4 regions of the Pantoea sp. GABEPS69 genome follow, and region 1 is predicted to be linked to each of the others. Evidence: riboswitches for the same ligand, from Rfam matches in the RefSeq annotation. Region 1 holds a riboswitch; each other region holds the start of a gene.
What was found. Region 1 has a riboswitch for thiamine pyrophosphate ahead of thiB (thiamine ABC transporter substrate binding subunit). Riboswitches for the same ligand answer to the same signal wherever they lie in the genome.
Positions count from the first base shown of each region.

Region 2: linked by a shared signal. The riboswitch ahead of PVE98_RS19985 (FAD-dependent oxidoreductase) and the one ahead of thiB (thiamine ABC transporter substrate binding subunit) in region 1 are both predicted to bind thiamine pyrophosphate.
Region 3: linked by a shared signal. The riboswitch ahead of thiM (hydroxyethylthiazole kinase) and the one ahead of thiB (thiamine ABC transporter substrate binding subunit) in region 1 are both predicted to bind thiamine pyrophosphate.
Region 4: linked by a shared signal. The riboswitch ahead of thiC (phosphomethylpyrimidine synthase ThiC) and the one ahead of thiB (thiamine ABC transporter substrate binding subunit) in region 1 are both predicted to bind thiamine pyrophosphate.

Region 1 covers NZ_CP118618.1:3,405,090-3,409,940, reverse strand. Annotated here, with positions in the region: gene thiP (thiamine/thiamine pyrophosphate ABC transporter permease ThiP) at 1-1,187, opposite strand, end outside; gene thiB (thiamine ABC transporter substrate binding subunit) at 1,163-2,149, opposite strand; TPP riboswitch at 2,194-2,286, opposite strand; gene sgrR (HTH-type transcriptional regulator SgrR) at 2,322-3,983, opposite strand; gene PVE98_RS16640 (hypothetical protein) at 4,000-4,269, shown strand; gene PVE98_RS16635 (MFS transporter) at 4,235-4,851, shown strand, end outside.
Region 2 covers NZ_CP118619.1:23,298-28,148, reverse strand. Annotated here, with positions in the region: gene PVE98_RS20005 (ABC transporter ATP-binding protein) at 1-553, opposite strand, end outside; gene PVE98_RS20000 (HesA/MoeB/ThiF family protein) at 550-1,518, opposite strand; gene PVE98_RS19995 (thiazole synthase) at 1,531-2,289, opposite strand; gene thiS (sulfur carrier protein ThiS) at 2,293-2,490, opposite strand; gene PVE98_RS19985 (FAD-dependent oxidoreductase) at 2,474-3,415, opposite strand; TPP riboswitch at 3,556-3,675, opposite strand; gene PVE98_RS19980 (DMT family transporter) at 3,717-4,667, opposite strand.
Region 3 covers NZ_CP118618.1:1,344,939-1,349,789, reverse strand. Annotated here, with positions in the region: gene fbaB (class I fructose-bisphosphate aldolase) at 1-674, opposite strand, end outside; gene thiD (bifunctional hydroxymethylpyrimidine kinase/phosphomethylpyrimidine kinase) at 822-1,622, opposite strand; gene thiM (hydroxyethylthiazole kinase) at 1,619-2,413, opposite strand; TPP riboswitch at 2,448-2,544, opposite strand; gene PVE98_RS06430 (hypothetical protein) at 2,726-2,923, shown strand; gene PVE98_RS06425 (AEC family transporter) at 3,000-3,959, shown strand; gene ahpF (alkyl hydroperoxide reductase subunit F) at 4,013-4,851, opposite strand, start outside.
Region 4 covers NZ_CP118618.1:3,776,996-3,781,846, reverse strand. Annotated here, with positions in the region: gene PVE98_RS18375 (PLP-dependent aminotransferase family protein) at 1-582, shown strand, start outside; gene thiE (thiamine phosphate synthase) at 766-1,398, opposite strand; gene thiC (phosphomethylpyrimidine synthase ThiC) at 1,395-3,320, opposite strand; TPP riboswitch at 3,407-3,506, opposite strand; gene PVE98_RS18360 (Rsd/AlgQ family anti-sigma factor) at 3,750-4,259, opposite strand; gene nudC (NAD(+) diphosphatase) at 4,412-4,851, shown strand, end outside.

The sequences.
Region 1 (4,851 bases):
GCGTTGAAGAGTAAAAAGAAGCCGGTCGCCAGCACGATGCCCGGCATCGCCAGGATCAGCATGCCGCTGGTCTCCACTACCTGCGCAGGCAGCAGGCGCTGGCGCAGGCGCAGCTCGCGGCTGCTCCACAGCAGCATCATGGTAAGCGTGACGCAGAGCGCGCCCGCGCCGAGGGCGATACGCAGCGAGGTGAGCGTCGCCTGCCACAGCGCCGGCTGCGCCAGCGCGCCGCCCGAGACGCCGCGCAGCCCGTCAACGATCACCGCCAGCAGCGGCGGCAGCAGCAACAGCAGCGCCAGCGCGATAAGCAGGCCGTCGCCGATGCGCGCGCGCCGCGAATCGTGCGGATCGCGCCAGCCGCGCAGCTGCGCGCTGCCTGCCGGAATCGCCTTGCTGAAGCGCTGGCTCAGCAGCACCAGCGTCAGGCAGAAGGCGAGCTGGATCAGCGCCAGCAGCGCGGCGCGGCCGGGATCGTAGTCGTAGCTCAGCGCCTGAAAAATCGCCAGCTCGATGGTGGTGGCCTGCGGGCCGCCGCCCAGCGAGAGCACGGTCGCGAAGCTGGCGAAGCAGAGCATAAAAATCAGCGCGCCGGTTGGCAGCAGCTGTCGGCGCAGCCAGGGCCACTCCAGCAGGCGGAATAAGTGCCAGCCGCGCAGTCCGAGCTGAGCGGCGAGCTGACGCTGTTCGCCTGGAATATTCTCCAGCGTCTGCAGCATCAGGCGCGTCGCCAGCGGCAGGTTGAAAAAGCAGTGCGCCAGCAGAATGCCCTGCAGCCCATAGGGCGAGAAGCGGTAGTCGATGCCGAACAGCTGGCAGAGCTGCGCCAGCCAGCCGACGCGGCCATAGACCGTCAGCAGGCCGAAGACCGCCACCAGCACCGGCAGCACCAGCGTCATGGCGCAAAGGCGCAGCAGCAGCTGACGGCCGGGAAAACGCCTGCGGTAGAGGGCGCGCGCCAGCGGGATCGCGGGCAGCAGCGACAGCAGGGCGGAGAGCAGCGCCTGGGTGAACGAGAAGCGCACCACGTGGCGCAGATAGCTATCATGCAGCAGCCCACGCCAGTCGCCTGCCGGCGCGCTGGCCCAGAGCGCGCCGAACGCCAGCAGCGCCACGCCGCACAGCAGCAGCGCGGCGGCACTGCCCGGCACCATCCACAGCGGGATTAGCGGCTGACGGCGCGTTGCCATGCGTTAATCCACTCTGGGCGCTGCTGCGCCACTTGCTGCGGACTATACTGCAGCGCGGTTTGCGGCACGCTCAGCGTCTGGAAACCCGCTGGCAGCTCGCTTTTAATGACCGGATACATCCAGTTGCCGGTCGGGATGGCGTTCTGGAAGGCGGGCGTCAGCATAAACTGCATAAACTGCTGCGCCAGCTTCGGCTGCTTGCTGCCGGCAAGCTGCGCGGCGACTTCAACCTGCAAATAGTGACCTTCTGCAAACGGCGCGGCGGCGTAGTTCTCTTTTTTCTCTTCGATGAGGTGATAGGCGGGCGAGGTGGTATAGCTTAGCACCAGATCGCCTTCGCCTTTCAGGAACAGGCCGTAGGCTTCGCTCCAGCCCTTGGTCACGGTAACGGTTTTTTGCGCCAGCTTCTGCCAGGCCTGCGGCGCGCTGTCGCCGTAGACTTTCTGCATCCAGAGCAGCAGGCCCAGACCCGGCGTGCTGGTGCGCGGATCTTCATAGATCACGCGCCATTTCTCCGGGCTTTCCACCAGCTCTTTCAGGCTGGTCGGCGGGTTTTTAAGGCGCGTTTTGTCATAAACGAAGGCGAAGTAGCCGTAGTCAAAGGGCACGAAGGTTTGATCCTGCCAGCCGCCCGGCAGCGTCAGGTTATGGAGATCGACCGCGCTTTTGGCGAACAGGCCGGTCTGCTGCGCCGCCTGCAGCAGATTATTGTCGAGGCCGAGCACCACGTCGGCCTTGCTGTTCTTGCCTTCCATGCGCACGCGGTTCAGCAGCGAGACGCCATCTTCTAGCGCCACATAGCGCAGCTCGCAGCCGCACTGCGCTTCAAAGGCTTTTTTCACCGCCGGGCCGGGGCCCCATTCGGCGGAGAAGGAGTCGTAGGTGTAGACGGTCAGGGCTGGTTTTGCCGCCAGCGCCGGCACGGACAGCAACATCAGCAGAGGGAGAATCTGTTTAACCACTTTGCGCTCCAGGGGAGAGTTGTTATGAGTCGCAAAGGATCTGAGCGTAGCAGCCTCTCAAATCCCTACGTCGGTATTAACCGAATCAGGTTCGACGGGTTTTTCTCAGCCTTTCGCAGGCACCCCGTTGAGAACGGCTCATTCTAGACATTTCGGCGCCAGGGGGAAAGCGTCACAGCGTCGGCGGCGCGAACCAGGCGGATTTAAAGTCGAACCAGCCAAGCGTATTGAGCCGCACGCCGCGCATGCTGCGCTGACCTTCCAGCAGCAGCCAGTGATGAAACAGCGGATGCAAACCATCCGCGTCGAGCAGCCGCTTGCTCCATTCGGCGAGCGGCAGCGCTTTGCGCCGCCAGCGCGCGGCGTCCTGTTCCCAGTCGAGCGGCAGACAGTGATGCAGCAGCGGGATCTCGTAGAGCTGGGCAAACAGCGCATACTCCAGCGGCAGAGTGAAGTTGACGCTGCCGAGCCAGACGTCGCTTTCCGCCTCGCCCTGATGCCAGGTTTCATAGTCGACTGCACGGGTAATTAGCCGCACATTGTGCTGCGCCAGCAGTGGGCGCAGCGCATTGGCGATGCCCTCATGCTCGACGTGCTGGCTGTACCAGGTCAGCGTCAGGCTCTCCAGACCGGGCGGCCTGGTCGCTGGCGTCAAATCGCGGCGGTGGTGCCAGCGCGGCAGCAGGCCGTAGGCAGGATACCAGTAGCGCTGATAGCCGGCCTCGGCATAGTTGAGCAGCGCGATGGGATTCAGCAAATGGCAGAGCCAGCGCCGGACGTCGGCATCGCGTCCCAGGGCGGAGCGCTGATCGAACAGGAGAAAATAGCAGCCCTCTTCAAGGCGGCTCTCTTCCGACTTTTCATCCTCGGCGGCGCCCTGGAGACGCACGCCGGAGTAGACCAGTTCGTCGCTGATCTCCGGCAGTACCCAGATTGAGACGTCGTCAATCAGCGCGCGAAAGCCGAAATAGTCGTCAAACGCCTCGATCTTCAGCTGGCTCTGCTGGTTGCGCACCACGCGATAGGGGCCGGTGCCAACGGGATGCCGCGCGAAGTCGCGCATTTGCGGCCATTCGCGCGGCAGAATCATGGCGCTGACGCTGCCGAGCAGCCAGGGCAGCCAGTCGTCCGGTTCGCTGAGATGGAGATCCAGCGTCCAGGGCGCGGGCGAATCGATGCGTCGAATATGGGAGAAGAGCGGCAGCGGGCGCAGGCGTTCCAGGCTCGACGTGACGTCCGCCATCTCCAGCTCGCGGCCATGATGAAAGCGGATCGCCGGGCGCAGGTAAAAACGCCAGTGCAGCGGCGATATCGCCTGCCAGTGATGGGCGATATCCGCCTCGACTTCCCCGTTTTCCTCATTTATACGCGTCAGACCGTTAAAAATCTGCCGCGCCAGATGGGTTTCGGAGCGGCGCAGCGGCGAGCCGGGCAGCAGGTTAAGCAGCGGGCGGTAGTAGAGCACGCGCAGAATATGTTTGCCCTGGCGGAAGCTGCGGCCGAGATGGGCGCGGATCATCTGGCGTACCTCCGCCTTGTCGCCGACCAGCTGCACCAGCTGATCGATACGATCCTGCGCCAGCAGATCCTCGGCGCGCTGCTGCTGCAGCGCCAGGCCGGTGTAGCAGAAGCTGAGCTGCGAACGCTTGCCGCGTCCCGCCTCGGCCTGCCAGGTGAGCCAGCCCGCCTCCTGCATCGCATTCAGCAGGTTGCGCATATGGCGACGCGAGCAGTGCAGCCGTTCGGCCAGTTCGCTGAGCGTAACCAGCTGGCTTTCGCCCTGGCAGCTTTGCCACAGGCGGATGAACTGCTGCTTAAGGCGTGATGAGGACATAAAAGAGGAACTCCCTGTGAAAAGCGCTCAGTTTTTCCTGCCTCATATTACGGGCAAACTTAGCGCTATTGGAAGAGCGGGAGGCATTCCGCACGGAATGGCGCTCGACCATGATGCCGCTGCGGCGGGATCTTTTCTGAGTAGGGTGCAATTACACCGCCAGCAGAGATTTTTCCTGCTGGCTTTTTTCTGTTGCGCTAGAATCCTTTCTCCTGTTTTTCCTGCTCTCGCCACCGCAAAGGGATCTCGCTATGAAGTCGCCGTTAACCCGGAAGCGCCGTATTAATCCGGTCTTTCTCGCCTTTATGGCCGCCTCTTTTATGATCGGCGTCGCCGGCGCGCTGCAGGCGCCGACGCTGAGTCTGTTTTTGACGCGCGAGGTGCAGGCGCGTCCCCTTTGGGTCGGGCTCTTTTTTACCGTCAACGCCATCGCGGGCATCGTGGTCAGCATGCTGGTGGCAAAGCGCTCCGACAGCCGCGGCGATCGTCGTACGCTGATCCTCTTTTGCTGCGCGATGGCGTTTTGCAACGCGCTGCTGTTCGCCTTTACCCGCCACTACCTGACGCTGATTACCCTTGGCGTGCTGCTCTCGGCGCTGGCCAGCGTGTCGATGCCGCAGATTTTCGCGCTGGCGCGCGAGTATGCCGACCAGTCGGCGCGCGAAGCGGTGATGTTCAGCTCGGTGATGCGCGCGCAGCTTTCGCTCGCCTGGGTAATCGGTCCGCCGCTGTCGTTCGCGCTGGCGCTTAACTTCGGCTTTGTGACGCTTTTTCTGGTGGCGGCCGCGCTGTTTCTGGTCTGTATCCTGCTGATCAAGTTCACCTTGCCGTCGGTGCCGCGCGCCGAGCCGCTGATGAGGAGCGGCGG
Region 2 (4,851 bases), on a different replicon from region 1:
GCAGGGTTTTGCCGCGCAGCAGCCCGGCGGTCAGGCTTTGCAGCCGCAGTCGGGTCATGACGTCGAGGGCGGCGAACGGCTCATCCATCAGCACCACCGGACGATCCTGATAGAGGGTGCGCGCCAGCGCGACGCGCTGCCGCATACCGCCGGAGAGCGAATCGGGCCGCGCATCCCCCAGTCCGGCGAGCTCGACCTGCGCCAGCAGCGCCTCGGCGCGCCTGTTGTCGGGCCGCTGGCCGCTGAGCCGCGCGCTGAGCATGACGTTGTCGCGCACCGACAGCCAGGGATAGAGATCGTCGCGCTGCCCCATCCAGGCGATTTGTTGCGACAGCGCGCCCGGCAGCGAGCTGCTGATGCGGCCCTGCTGCGGCGTTGACAGCCCCGCCGCCAGCCGCAGCAGCGTGCTCTTGCCCGCGCCGCTGCGACCCAGCAGCGCGCTGGTTTTGCCGCCGCGCAGCCGCAGGCTGAAGCGCGCGCAGAGGGGCTTGCTCTCCCAGCCGAAGGTGACGTCGTTAAAGAGAATGTCGGGCCCATGCGACCTCAGGCTCATGGCTGGTTCGCCGCGATAATCGCCAGCCGCTCGACGCCGCGTTGCGCCAGCGTGGCCGCCGCTTTCGCCGCGCGAATGCCGCTGGCGCAGACCAGCACCACGCGCTGATCGGCGGGCGGCTGCCACGCGGCTATCGCGTCGGGCAGCAGACGCTCTACCTGCGCCGCCACGCTGTGCGGTGCTTCCGCCAGGCTGCGCAACTCGACGATACAGTCGTCGGCGCGCAGCAGATCGCGATCGATAAAAGGAATGGCGGGCTGCGTCGGCTCCTGCGCATCGTCAAAGCGAAAGGCGCGAAAGTGCCACTGGCTGAAATCGCAGTTTATCAGGCTGCCAAGCGGCGACGGCGTGTGCCCCAGCAGCACGCTGAGCGCCATCTGCGCCTGCATCGCGCCCAGCGTCGCCACCGCCGGTCCCATCACGCCCGCGGTGTCGCAGCTGGCGGCGGAAGCGGGCAGTCGGGGAAACAGGGCGCGATAGCCCGGCGCGCCGCCGCAAAAACCGCCGACATAGCCCTGCCGACCCAGCACCGAGGCGCTGATGAGAGGAATGTTGCGCGGCCGACAGGCGTCGGAGAGCGTATAGGTCACGGCGAAGCTGTCCGCTGCGTCGATCGCCAAATCCACCTGCGACAGCGCCTGCTCGACCGTACTGGCGCGCAGCGCCTGCTGTCGCGCCTCGGTAATGCAGTCGCGGTTACGGGCGGCCAGCGCGCGCGCGGCGCAAAGCGCCTTTGGCTGACCGACATCCTCCTCGGTGTAGAGCGTCTGCCGATGCAGATTATGCAGCTCCACCTGATCAGGGTCCCAGATGCGCAGATAGCCGACGCCCGCGCCCGCCAGCAGCGGCAACAGCGTCGATCCCAGCCCGCCCGCGCCGACCACCAGCACGCGCGCGGTGCGCAGCCGCTGCTGTCCCGCTTCGCCGATTTCCGGCAGCATTTGCTGCCGCTGATAACGATTCATTATGTTGTCCCGTTAGCTAAACTGCGCCAGACCGAACACCGGCGTCGACGCGGCGGCCATATCGCGCCGCTCCATCATGCCCGCCTGATGCGCCTGATGCCCCGCGCGAATCGCGCTTGCGAAGGCGCCCGCCATTGCCGCCGGATCCTGCGCTTTCGCCACCGCGGTGTTGAGCAGAATGGCGTCGAAGCCCATCTCCATCGCCTGCGCCGCCTGGCTCGGCGCGCCGATACCGGCGTCAATCACCAGCGGCACCCCTTTGAACCAGGCACGGAAACTGCGCAGCCCTTCGATATTGCGCAGCCCCTGGCCAGAGCCGATGGGCGCCCCCCAGGGCATCAGCACTTCGCAGCCCGCCTCCAGCAGCTTTTCGCCGACGATAAGATCCTCGGTGGTATAGGGAAAGACCTGGAAGCCGTCAGCGCAGAGAATGCGCGCCGCTTCCACCAGGGCAAAGGGATCGGGTTGCAGCGTGTCGGCGTTGCCGATTACCTCCAGCTTTATCCAGGGCGTGCCGAAGAGTTCGCGCGCCATATGCGCCGTGGTCACCGCCTCTTTCACGCTGTGACAGCCGGCGGTGTTGGGCAGCACGCGACGGTTGAGCTGGCTGAGCAGCTCGCGAAACGCGCCGCCCTGGCTGCCTTCGCGCCGCAGGCTGACGGTGATGATCTCCGCCTCTGCGGCGCAGATCGCCTGCTGCAAAATATCGGGCGACGGATAGCCTGCGGTGCCGAGCAGAAAACGCGAACGGGGAACAAAGCCGTAAAACATGGTTCAGCCTCCCTGCATCGGCGACAGCACTTCCAGACGGCATCCCGCCTCCAGCCGCTGGCTCTCATACTGCGCGCGCGGCAAAAACTCACCGTTAAAGGCGCTGGCGACGCAGGCGGCGTCGATCTGCCGCTCCTGCAGCAGCGCGGCGACCGTCGCCGCTTCGGTTTCCACTCTCTGACCGTTAAGTTCGATTTGCATCATTCGACTCCTGACTAAGCAGTTGCATAAGCTGCTGCGCCATGGCGGGCGCGAGCAAAAAACCGTGACGATACATGCCGTTAAGGGAGAAAACGCCGTCTTGATAGCGTACTTCCGGCAGGTTATGGCGATAGGCGGGACGCCGTCCCGTACCGCTCTCGACGATGCGCGCTTCGGCCAGCGCCGGATGAATGCTCCAGGCGGCGCCGAGCAGCTCCATCATGGCGCGGGCGCTGATCGGGCTAGCGTCGTCGCTCTCGACCATGGTGGCGCCGAGCATAAAAAGGCCGTCGGCGCGCGGCACCAGATAGCAGGGAAAGCGCGGATGCAGCAGCCGGATCGGACGGGAGAAGTGGAGTTCATCGCACTGCAGGATCAGCATCTCGCCGCGCACCGCGCGCAGATCAGGCTGGCGAGCGGCGGCGTGAATGCCGCGGCAGTCGATAACCGTGCCGCGTGGTTTGCCGCGGTGAAAAACGACGCCGCGCGCTTCCAGGCTGGCGCGCAGCTGGCGCATGGCGTCGCGCGGATTAAGATGCGCTTCGTCGGGGAAAAACAGGCCGCGCGCAAAGCGCCCTGCCAGCTCAGGCTCAAGCTGTGCAGGATCGCGCCACTGATGCTGTCGCGTCATGCGGGCGAAGCGCGTCAGCTCTGCGGCGTCGCGCGGCGCGGCCACCACCAGCGTGCCCTGACGCGCGACGCCGTCGACCCGCTGCGCCCACCAGCCGGCGGCGCGCTGCCCCAGCTCGATAACCTGTTCAGGCGCGCTCTCCCCTTCGCAAAAGGGCGCCAGCATGCCGCCCGCCCAGTGCGACGCGGGCATTTCGTCGCTGACGATCACCTCTGGCGTTTCGCCCTGTTCAGCCAGCAGCGTCGCGACGCATAAGCCGGCGACGCCGCTGCCGATGACTGACCAGCGGCTCATGGCGCGCACCTGATAGAGAAAACGGTTTGAAAAAGAGTCATGTTCACGCAGGCCTCGATATTGACGACCCGTGATACGTGAAGGGAAAAAGCGTGAGCAGTGAGCAGGCTCGCGCGGCAGGCATCTCACAGAGGCTAAAAATAATGAGATACGAGTCTTCCTACGCCAGTATCAACTGGGTCAGGTTCAAAGGGTCGCTAAACCGCGCGCTGCGCTATTAGCCTCTCAGTCTCTCTGGCGAGACTCCCCCGACGGCCATTAGTTGTAGGGCAACTGCCTGCCCGACGTCAAGTACGGTGTGTTAATCAGGCGTTAAATCGGCGGTTTCGCTGCGGGCGGTCAGCGCCAATGCCGCGGCCCGGCGCCGCTGACGTCGCTCGCTTAAAACCGCGTAAATGCCGGCAAACGCCACCAGACTGGCGCCGATCAGCGTGAGTTTCTCTGGCAAGGTGCCGAGAAAAATCAGGCCGATAATGACCGACCAGAGCAGCGAGCTGTAATCGAACGGGGCGAGCAGCGAGGCATCTGCGTAGCGCAGGCTCAGCGTCAACAAAATTTGCGTCAGTCCGCCGCACAGGCCGCACCCCAGCAGCAGAAGCAGCTGCTCGCCCTGCGGCAGGCGCCAGCCGAACGGCAGCGTCAGCAGCGATGTCGCGCCCGTCATAGCGGTGAACCAGAAAGCGATCGCGCCCGGCTTCTCTTTACCGCTCAGATAGCGGATCTGAATCAGCGCGCCCGCCGTACAGAGCGCAGAGAGCAGCGCCAGCAAGACGCCGACGGAAGAGGCCAGGCTGGCTACCGTCAGCCTGGGCGGGCCGCTGAGCGACAGGTGACCGGAGAGCATAATGACGATCCCCGCGAAACCGGCCGCTACCGACAGCCAGCGATTCAGCCGCACCTTTTCGCGCAGCACTATGGCGGCAAGCAGCACGGTGAACAGCGGCGCGGCGTAGTTGATAGCGGTGGCGTCGGTCAGTGAGATATAAATCAGCGACAGATAGCTCAGGTACATGCTGCAGGTGCCCGCCAGACCGCGACCGATATGCCCTTTCACATTGCGGGTTTTGATGCCCTGGATAATGCCGCCCTGAAAGGTTAGCCATACCAGCAGCGGCATTACGCCCACCAGCGAACGAAAGAAGATCACTTCTCCCACCGGCAGCGCGCCCTCCAGACCTTTTACGCAGGCAAGCATCAGCGTCGAGCTAAGGGTCGCCATGATTTTGAGTGAAATTCCCGTCGACGCGCTCACGTCGCGCTCCTTATTTGCCCGTTGCAGAAAGTGAGCGTTAAGGGTAACGCAGACGCGCGGCGCGGGCGGTGGGAAACCACAATAAATACAGCGTATTCTGCCTTTATGAGACTGGCACGCAGCACAAATATGCGCCTGATTTTTTCGCTATCTCGACGCGAGCGCTGAACAAACTAATTTCCCG
Region 3 (4,851 bases), 2.0 Mb from region 1:
TTAGCCTGGCCGGTCAGATCGGCGCTGGCGTGATAATCGACGCCATCTTTCTTGAAATCGTTATTGCGCAGATAGGCCCAGAGCACGGTAACCATGCCCAGCTCGTGCGCGCGTTCGAAGGCGGCGGCTATCTCCTCTATCTGGCGGCGCGACTGTTCGGAACCGAAATAGATCGTGGCGCCGACCGCCACCGCCCCCATATTGAACGCCTGCTCGACGCTGGCATAGAGCGTTTGATCGTACTGCGTCGGGTAACTCAGAGTTTCGTTATGATTCAGCTTCACCATAAAGGGAATGCGATGCGCATAACGACGCGCCACTGACGCCAGCACGCCATAGGTCGACGCCACGCAGTTGCAGCCCGCCTCAATCGCCAGCTCGACGATATGTTTGGGATCGAAATAGTGCGGATTGGCGGCAAAAGAGGCGCCCGCAGAATGTTCGACGCCCTGATCCACCGGCAGAATAGAGAGATAGCCGGTTCCCGCCAGGCGGCCGGTGTTATACAGCGTCTGCATATTGCGCAGCACAGCAGGCGAACGGTTATTGTCGATCATCACGCGATCAACATAATCCGGACCGGGCAAATAGAGGTTTTCTGCGGGAAGCGCCAGACAGCGATGCTGAAGAAGAGAATCCGCGTCCTGGCCCAGTAACTGTACGATGTCCGTCATGTTAACTCCTGTCAGAAAAAGGTGATGCGCCGGCGCAGACCGGCGCGAGCCACCACAGCCTGAACGTCGCCGAATCGCGACGCAAATTGCTGACTCCATTTTTCAGACGGATCCGTAGCAAAATTGACCCGTTAAAGGCGTTTTACCCTACCACCAGCGATGAAAATGGTGCACCGGCCCAATTCCCTTGCCCACTTCCAGCGTATCGGCCTGCATCAGCGCCTGCTGCAGCCAGGCTTTCGCCTCGCGCAGCGTGTTTGCCCAGCTGCTATGGCGCGGACGCAGCGCCGCCAGCGCGGCGGAGAGCGAACAGCCGGTGCCGTGGGTATGGCGCGTATTGACGCGCGGCGCGGTAAAGCGCTCCGCGCCGTCACGGGTGATAAGCCAGTCCGGGCTTTCGCTGTCGCTGAGATGGCCGCCCTTCATCAGCACCGCCTGGCAGCCGAGCGCCAGCAGCGCTTCGCCCTGCTCCAGCATCGCCTCTTCGCTGTGCGCCGGCGCGCACTCCAGCAGCGCCGCCGCCTCCGGCAGATTGGGCGTAATTAACGAGACCTGCGGCAGCAGCAGCTCGCGCACGCTGGCGATAGCGTCAGGCGAGAGCAAGGGATCGCCGCTTTTCGCCACCATCACCGTATCCAGCACCACGAAAGGGATGTCGGCTCGTTTCAGCTTTTCCGCCACGATCTGCACGATGGCGGTTTCCGACAGCATGCCGATTTTCGCCGTGTCGATGCGCACGTCGCTGAGTACCGAATCAAGCTGCGCGCCCACAAAGTCTGGCTCAATACGATAAACCGACTGCACGCCGCAGGTGTTTTGCGCCACCAGCGCGGTAATGACGCTGGTGCCATAGGCGCCGAGCGCCGAAAAGGCCTTGAGATCGGCCTGGATGCCGGCGCCGCCGCTGGGATCGGTGCCGGCAATGGTCAGCGCGTTGATACGCTTCATGCGCGCGCCTCCTGTGCCAGCTGCCACAAGGCATCGATAAACAGCGCGGCGAAGCTGCCGGGTGCGGCAATCTGCGCGGCGGCGCGTTCGCCCGCCAGCGCCATGACGCGGCAGGCGCTGGCGACGTTGCTCAGCCGGTCGCCAGGCAGGCTGCAAAAGGCGGCCACCACGGCGGAGAGCGCGCAGCCGGTGCCGACCACGCGCGTCATCAGCGCGCTGCCGCCGGGTACGCTCAGCGTCTCCGTGCCGTCGGTGACGTAGTCAACCTCGCCGCTAATCGCCACCAGCGTCTGATGTTGCCGCGCCAGCTCGCGCGCCGCCTCCAGCGCCGCTTCCGACTGGTGCTGCGTATCCACGCCGCGTCCACCTGCGCCCTGCTGCGCCAGCGCGAGAATTTCAGAGGCGTTGCCGCGCACGGCGGCAGGCCGCAGGGCAAGAAGCTGCTGGCAGAACTCAGTGCGCAGGCGCAGCGCGCCGACCGCGACCGGGTCGAGCACCCAGGGCTTTTGCGCCGCGTCGGCGGCCTGCACCGCCGCCAGCATGGCGTCACGGCGATCGCGGGTCAGCGTGCCGACGTTGATCAGCAAGGCGTCGGCCACGGCGGCGAACTGCGCGGCCTCTTCAGGATCGATCACCATGGCGGGCGAGGCGTTGAGCGCCAGCAGGACGTTAGCGGTGATGTTCTGTACCACGTCGTTGGTCATGCAGTGCACCAGCGGCTGGCGCTGAACGAAGCGGGCGAGAACGGGCGCGAAGTGCGCATCGGAAAAACGTTGAGGTTGGCGGATCATCATAACTCCCAACCGGCGAGCAAGAAGGCGAATGCGGTCAGGCATCTGACTTCCCTACGCTGGCATTATCCAGATCAGGTAATACGGGTTTTTCTCAGCCTTCACGCAGAAGGGCACCCCGAGTCGAATGTTACGCCAGCAGCATAGGAGAGGCGGCAAACGAAAGCAATATACCTACCTCTTAAGAGGTATTACCAGTTAGCACGGTTCAGCATGATCTCGATCAACCAGTGGCGGCCGAAAAACAAGCCTAATGCTCCGGGCCCGCAAACCATGCTGTTTAATCCTGGCTATCCGTTTCAGAGGAACCTGATGAAACTGCTCTCGCTTATCCCGCACTGGCACCACTGGCAGGATGTTGTAATTACTCGTGCCAATGCCATTGCCCCGAATGGCAGAAGCTATTTTTCTACTCATATTACTGCCCGCTGCAGAAGCTGCGACCAGACGCTGCATCGCGTCTATTATCGCGATATCAGCGACGCGCAGGCGCGACGCTGGCTGGGCTAGAGAATGCGCTGCCAGGTGACGCTTTTCGCAACATCATGTTAGGCTGATGTTACCTGATGCCGATAACAGACGCGCTATGCCTGGCTTGCTTGATACCCTTACCCATCAGATTTACCTTTCCGCTCCGCTGTTTATTTTGATTTTTCTTGGCTACGCCCTGACGCGCGTTGGCAAATGGCCGCTAACCATCAGCGAAGGCATGAACCGCTTTGTCTTCAACGTCGCCCTGCCCTGCATGCTGTTCCGCGTAATGAGCGACTTCTACAAAAGCCCGCCGGTGGATGTGCGGCTGCTGCTGGCCTTTTTCGGCAGCTGCTTACTGATATTTATCCTCGGCCGCGTCCTGGGCGCGCGGCTGTTTAAGCTCGACGGCGTCGCGGGCACGGTTTTCGCGCTCGGCGGCATCTTCTCCAATAACGTGATGCTCGGCATTCCGGTGGCGACGGTGCTGCTCGGCCCGCAGGCGCTGCCGTCGGTGGCGCTGGTGCTGGTGTTCAACAGTCTGATCCTCTGGACGCTGCTGACGCTCTCGGTGGAGTGGGCGAAACAGGGCAGCTTCTCGCTGAAAGGCATCGGCCATACCCTGCTCAGCGTGGCGAAGAATCCGCTGATTATCGGCATCCTCAGCGGCACCGCCTGGAGCTTTTTAAAACAGCCGCTGCCGACGATCGCCGCCGAACCGCTGCGCATGCTCGGCTCTATCGCCGCGCCGCTTTCGCTGGTAACGCTCGGTATGAGCCTGGCGCACTATCGCGTGCGCGACGGGCTACGCGAAAGCTATACCATCTGTTTGCTTAAGCTGATTTTACAGCCGATGACCATCTGGGCGATCGCCTGGCTGGTGCATCTGCCGCCGCTGGAGAGTCGGGTTGTGGTGCTGCTCGGCTCAATGGCGGTCGGCGTCAACGTCTATCTGATGTCGCAGAAGTTCAACGTGCTGACCGGCCCGGCGGCGGCAAGCATGCTGTTTTCTACGCTATTCGCGGCGGTGACCACGCCGGTGTGGATGATGCTGATGTCGTGCGCGGGCTATTAAAAAAAAGCCCCGAGACAGAGGTCCCGGGGCCGTTGCGTGGCTATCGCAAAACGTTATTCAGCCGGTTTGGTGCGGATCAGGTAGTCGAAAGCGCTCAGGGAGGCTTTCGCGCCTTCGCCGCTGGCGATGATGATCTGCTTGTACGGCACCGTGGTGCAGTCGCCCGCCGCGAATACGCCTTTCAGGCTGGTTTCGCATTTCGCGTCGATCAGGATCTCGCCCATTTTATTGCGCTCTACCGCGCCTTCCAGCCAGGTGGTGTTCGGCAGCAGACCGATCTGCACGAAGATACCGCTCAGCGCGATGTCGTGCGCCGTCTGGTTGTTGCGATCGATATAGGCCAGGCCGGTAACTTTGCTGCCGTCGCCTTTAACTTCCGTGGTCTGCGCGTTCAGGATCACATCGACATTTTTCAGGCTGCGCAGTTTGTTCTGCAGCACCTGATCGGCGCGCATTTCGCCGGCGAACTCCAGCAGGGTCACGTGTTCGACGATGCCCGCCAGGTCGATAGCCGCTTCAACGCCGGAGTTGCCGCCGCCGATAACCGCGACGCGTTTGCCTTTAAACAGCGGGCCGTCGCAATGCGGGCAGTAGGTAACGCCTTTGGTGCGATATTGATCTTCGCCAGGCACGCCCATGTTGCGCCAGCGCGCGCCGGTGGCGATGATGATGCTGCGTGATTTCAGCACTGCGCCAGAGGCGGTTTCAATCGCGTGCAGGCCGCCCTCTTTCGCTGCCGGGATCAGCTTGATAGCGCTCTGGGTATCAATCACGTCAACGTCGTAGTCGTCAACGTGGGCGCGCAGCGAGCCAGCCAGCTTAGCGCCTTCGGTTTTCTGCACGGAGATGTAGTTTTCAATGTCTACGGTGTCGAGCACCTGGCCGCCGAAAC
Region 4 (4,851 bases), 370 kb from region 1:
AAATCGCTCGATCTGGACGGCCGGGTGCTGCTGTGCAGCTCTTTTTCGAAAACGGTCGCGCCTGGCCTGCGCATCGGCTGGGTTGCGCCGGGACGCTATCGCGATCGCGTGCTGCATATGAAATATATTGCGACTGGTTCCAGCAACACCCTGGCGCAGCATGCGATGGCGGAGTTTATTCGCCAGGGCTACTATCAGCCGCATCTGCGGCGTATGCGTCAGCTTTATCAGCGCAACTACGACTGCTTCAGCTGCTGGGTACGTCACTATTTTCCCTGCGGCATCTGCGTCTCGCGTCCGCAGGGCGGCTTTATGATGTGGGTTGAACTGCCGGAAGCGTTTGACGCCGTGCGGCTTAATCGCGAACTGCGCGATTCGCATATTCAGATTGCGGTCGGCTCGCTTTTTTCCGCGTCGGGAAAATATCGCAACTGCCTGCGACTGAGCTTCGCCGTAACACCGGACGACCGTGTGGAACAGGCGCTGGCAAAAGTCGGTCAGGCGGTCGAGCGCGCGATAGCCGCCTGCGCGGGCGAACACTCTCCACACTCCCTGCAGCATGACACCCTCCTGACTAAATAGTTGAGGCAGGGCCAGAGAGGTGAAGGGGAGGTTCCGGCCCTGGCCGGGCAACAGACCCGGCGAAAGTCACTGTAGCGCAGCAGAATTACGGCGCGAGCGAGAAAGCCTGTCGCTGCGCGCCGTTTTCCACACTTTTTACCGCTGTTGCAGGATGTTGCCGCTTTTTGCGCGGCGCGTCCCGCGTTACGCCTGCGGCGGCTCCGCCAGCGCCAGCAACGCCTGGGTTGCAGCGCGCCAGTCCGGCGCCTGGGTAATGGCGCTGACGACGGCGATACTGCCGACGCCGGTCGCCAGCACCGCCGGCGCGCGCGCCAGGCTGATGCCGCCAATCGCCACGGTTGAGACGCCCTTAAGCCGCGCAATATGCCGCTGAAGCTCGGTCAGCCCCTGCGGCGCGGAGGGCATCGCCTTGGTCTCGGTAGGGAAAATATGTCCCAGCGCGATATAGGAAGGGCGTATCGCCAGCGCGCGATCCAGCTCGTGGTCGTCGTGCGTCGACACGCCCAGCCGCAGGCCCGCCTCGCGAATGGCGTTCAGGTTCGCGACATCCAGATCCTCCTGACCCAGATGCACGCCGTAGGCGCGGTGCTTAACTGCCAGCCGCCAGTAGTCGTTGATAAACAGACGGGCGTTGTAACGCTTGCCGAGCGCGATCGACTCGATAACCGCAGGCTCTACCGCTTCATCCTCCCGATCTTTAATACGCAGCTGGATAGTGCGCACGCCGACCTCCAGCAGTCGCGCAATCCACTCCACGCTGTCGACGACCGGATAGAGCCCTAAGCGCGAGGCGGTAGCAGGGAAAGGGGCGTTCATCGTTTCTCCTCGTTCAGCGCATCGACTGAGTGGTAAAGCTCGCCGCCGCGGCGGCGAAAGGTTTCAGACATCTGCTGCATACCGATGGCGATCGGCTGCGCTTCGGCCTGGCTGGCTGCATAGTCGCGCACTTCCTGGCTGATTTTCATCGAGCAGAATTTGGGGCCGCACATCGAGCAGAAGTGTGCCACTTTACCCGATTCCTGGGGCAGGGTTTCGTCGTGATAGGCGCGCGCGGTATGAGGATCGAGCGCCAGATTGAACTGATCCTCCCAGCGGAATTCAAAGCGCGCTTTGGACATGGCGTTATCGCGGATCTGCGCGCCGGGATGCCCCTTCGCCAGATCCGCCGCGTGGGCGGCGATCTTATAGGTAATCAGCCCCTGCTTAACGTCCTCTTTATTTGGCAGGCCGAGATGCTCTTTGGGCGTAACGTAGCAGAGCATGGCGCAGCCGAACCAGCCGATCATCGCGGCGCCGATGCCGGAGGTGAAGTGATCGTAGCCGGGCGCGATATCCGTGGTTAGCGGGCCGAGCGTATAGAACGGCGCTTCGTGACAGTGCTCCAGCTGCTCGGTCATATTGCGGCGGATCATCTGCATAGGAATATGGCCGGGACCTTCGATCATCACCTGCACGTCATACTCCCAGGCGATCTTCGTCAGCTCGCCCAGCGTGCGCAGCTCGGCGAACTGTGCCTCGTCGTTGGCGTCCTGAATTGAGCCGGGACGCAGGCCGTCGCCAAGCGACAGCGAAACGTCGTAGGCGGCGCAGATTTCGCAAATTTCGCGAAAGTGCGTATAGAGAAAACTTTCGCGGTGATGCGACAGACACCACTTCGCCATAATCGACCCGCCGCGCGATACGATGCCGGTCAGGCGCTTCGCCGTCATCGGCACATAGCGCAGCAGCACGCCGGCGTGGATAGTGAAGTAATCGACGCCTTGCTCCGCCTGCTCCAGCAGCGTGTCGCGAAACACTTCCCAGTCGAGATTTTCCGCAACGCCGTTGACCTTTTCCAGCGCCTGATAGATGGGTACGGTGCCGATGGGCACCGGGCTGTTGCGCAGGATCCACTCGCGCGTTTCATGAATATAGCGCCCGGTGGAGAGATCCATCACAGTATCGGCGCCCCAGCGCGTCGACCAGACCAGTTTCTCCACCTCTTCTTCGATAGAGGAAGTGACCGCCGAGTTGCCGATGTTGGCGTTGACCTTGACCAGAAAATTGCGGCCGATAATCATCGGCTCCGATTCGGGATGGTTGATATTCGCGGGAATAATGGCGCGTCCGGCGGCCACTTCCTGGCGCACGAACTCAGGGGTGATGTTTTCCGGCAGCTGCGCGCCGAAGCCGTGGCCGGCATGCTGCTGACGCAGCACTTCGCTGCGAATGCGTTCGCGGCCCATATTCTCGCGCAGCGCGATAAACTCCATCTCCGGCGTGACGACGCCCTGACGGGCATAGTGAAGCTGGGTGACGCGCCGCCCCGCTTTTGCGCGTCGCGGCTGCGGCAGCCGCTCGAAACGCAGATGATCGAGCCCGTCATCGGCCAGACGCTGCTGCGTATAGCGCGAGCTGGTGTGCGTCAGAACCTCACTATCGTCGCGTGTGGCAATCCAGTCGGCGCGCAGCTTTGCCAGCCCGCGCTGTACGTCGATAACGGCATCGGGATCGCCGTAGGGACCGGCAGTATCGTAGACCGGCACCGCCTCATTCTCTTCATAGCGCGGACGATCTTTATCGCCGCCGAGCAGCGTCGGGCTGAGCTGGATCTCGCGCATCGGCACGCGAATATCGGCGCGGCTGCCCTGGATCCAGATACGTTTCGAGTTGGGAAAGGCGACGCCGCTCTGAAGCGCCTCAATAAAGGCCTGCGCCTGAGCGCGCTGTTCACGTCGGTTGGTTTTGGTCATAGACATAGCAATTTTCCTGTTGAGGGGGAACGTTGCTTGTCCGGAGTTCGGAAGGAGTAACAGAAACGGCAGGCAAAATCGCCAGCGTACTGATGATGTTTACTCTTGTTCCCTTCGCAGGTTCTAACCTGATCAGGTTCCGCGGATCCCGAATTAACGGTCTCAGCCCAGGGGGCACTCCGACAAGATTTCGTTTTACGTTTTAAGCTACTTAGCTTGCCATTTCGCGCACTGGGCAGTGCTCGTGACGGTCACATACTTCAGTATGCTCCCGTCCCTGCGCGCTGTCCGAGCGTGAACTGGCTGCGCACGTTACGCTTAAAACGCCAGTGCATATTGCACAAAAACAAAACGGGTTTTCGACGATAACGTCGAAAACCCGTTCAGCATAGAAGGACCGCTTCAGAATAACAAGCGATTTACAATTGGCTAACCTTAAGCCGGACGCGACAGCTGCGTGCTGTCGTTAGCCACCGGCGCACGCACCAGGCTGTTGTCCCACGCAAGCTGGATCAGCTTATCTTCCAGGGTAAAGCGCGCTTCCAGCACTTCGCCGACTTCCGACAGCGCCAGCTGAAAATCGACGCAGTTATCGTCGTCAATCGACTGCTGCAGATGGCCATCATAGAGCTGCATCAGGCGCTCGGTGTTGGCTTCCAGCGGCGGATAGACCTGCGCAGCGGCAATCATCGGGCTGTCGCCTTCCATCTCGTTGATGATGCGCTCGTAAATGCTGAAGTGACCGGCGGAAAGGTAATCGACCAGGCCGTGACAAAAATTGTCGAGCGCCTGCTCGTCTAACGTCGTGAGCGCCTCTTTGTTAGGCTTCAGCCCAACCAGGTGGTAATAAGAAACAAGAAGCTGGCGACGGGCGTCCAGCCACGTGTCTACCAGTTCGTTGCTGCCACCTACGCGCTCGGTCAGGACGTTTAACTGGTTAAGCATATCTGACTCCATGTAAAGAAGGTTCCCTTCCCGTCACGCTGCGGCTGGCCTGGTGCCGCCTGCAAGCTGGACGATTTAGGGTATAGTTGTTTGTCTACACACTTAACATCAGGACTTCAGCGTATCGATAAGACGCTAAGGATGACGATTAGATGCAACATGAGATCTCAAGCGTAGACGCTGGATGGTGGATTGTCAGCCATGAACAGAAACTTTGGTTGCCGCAAGGCGATCTGCCGCACGGCAGCGCCGCTGCGTTTAAGCTGGCAGGCAGCAAGGCGCAGGCGGTCGGCGAGTGGCAGGGCGAAACGGTATGGCTGGTGTGTGAGAGCCGCGATCGCGACATGTTCTCGGTGCGTCAGCTGATCGATGAAGAGCCAGGGCTGTTTCAGCTTGCCGGGCGCGCCGTGCAGCTGGCAGAGTTTTACCGCTCGCATCGCTTCTGCGGCTACTGCGGCCACGAAATGCATCTGAGCAAACATGAAAATGCCTGCCTCTGCGGACACTGCCGCGAACGCTACTATCCGCAAATCGCGCCCTGCATTATCGTCGCCATCCGACGCGGCGACGAGATATTGCTGGCCAACCATGC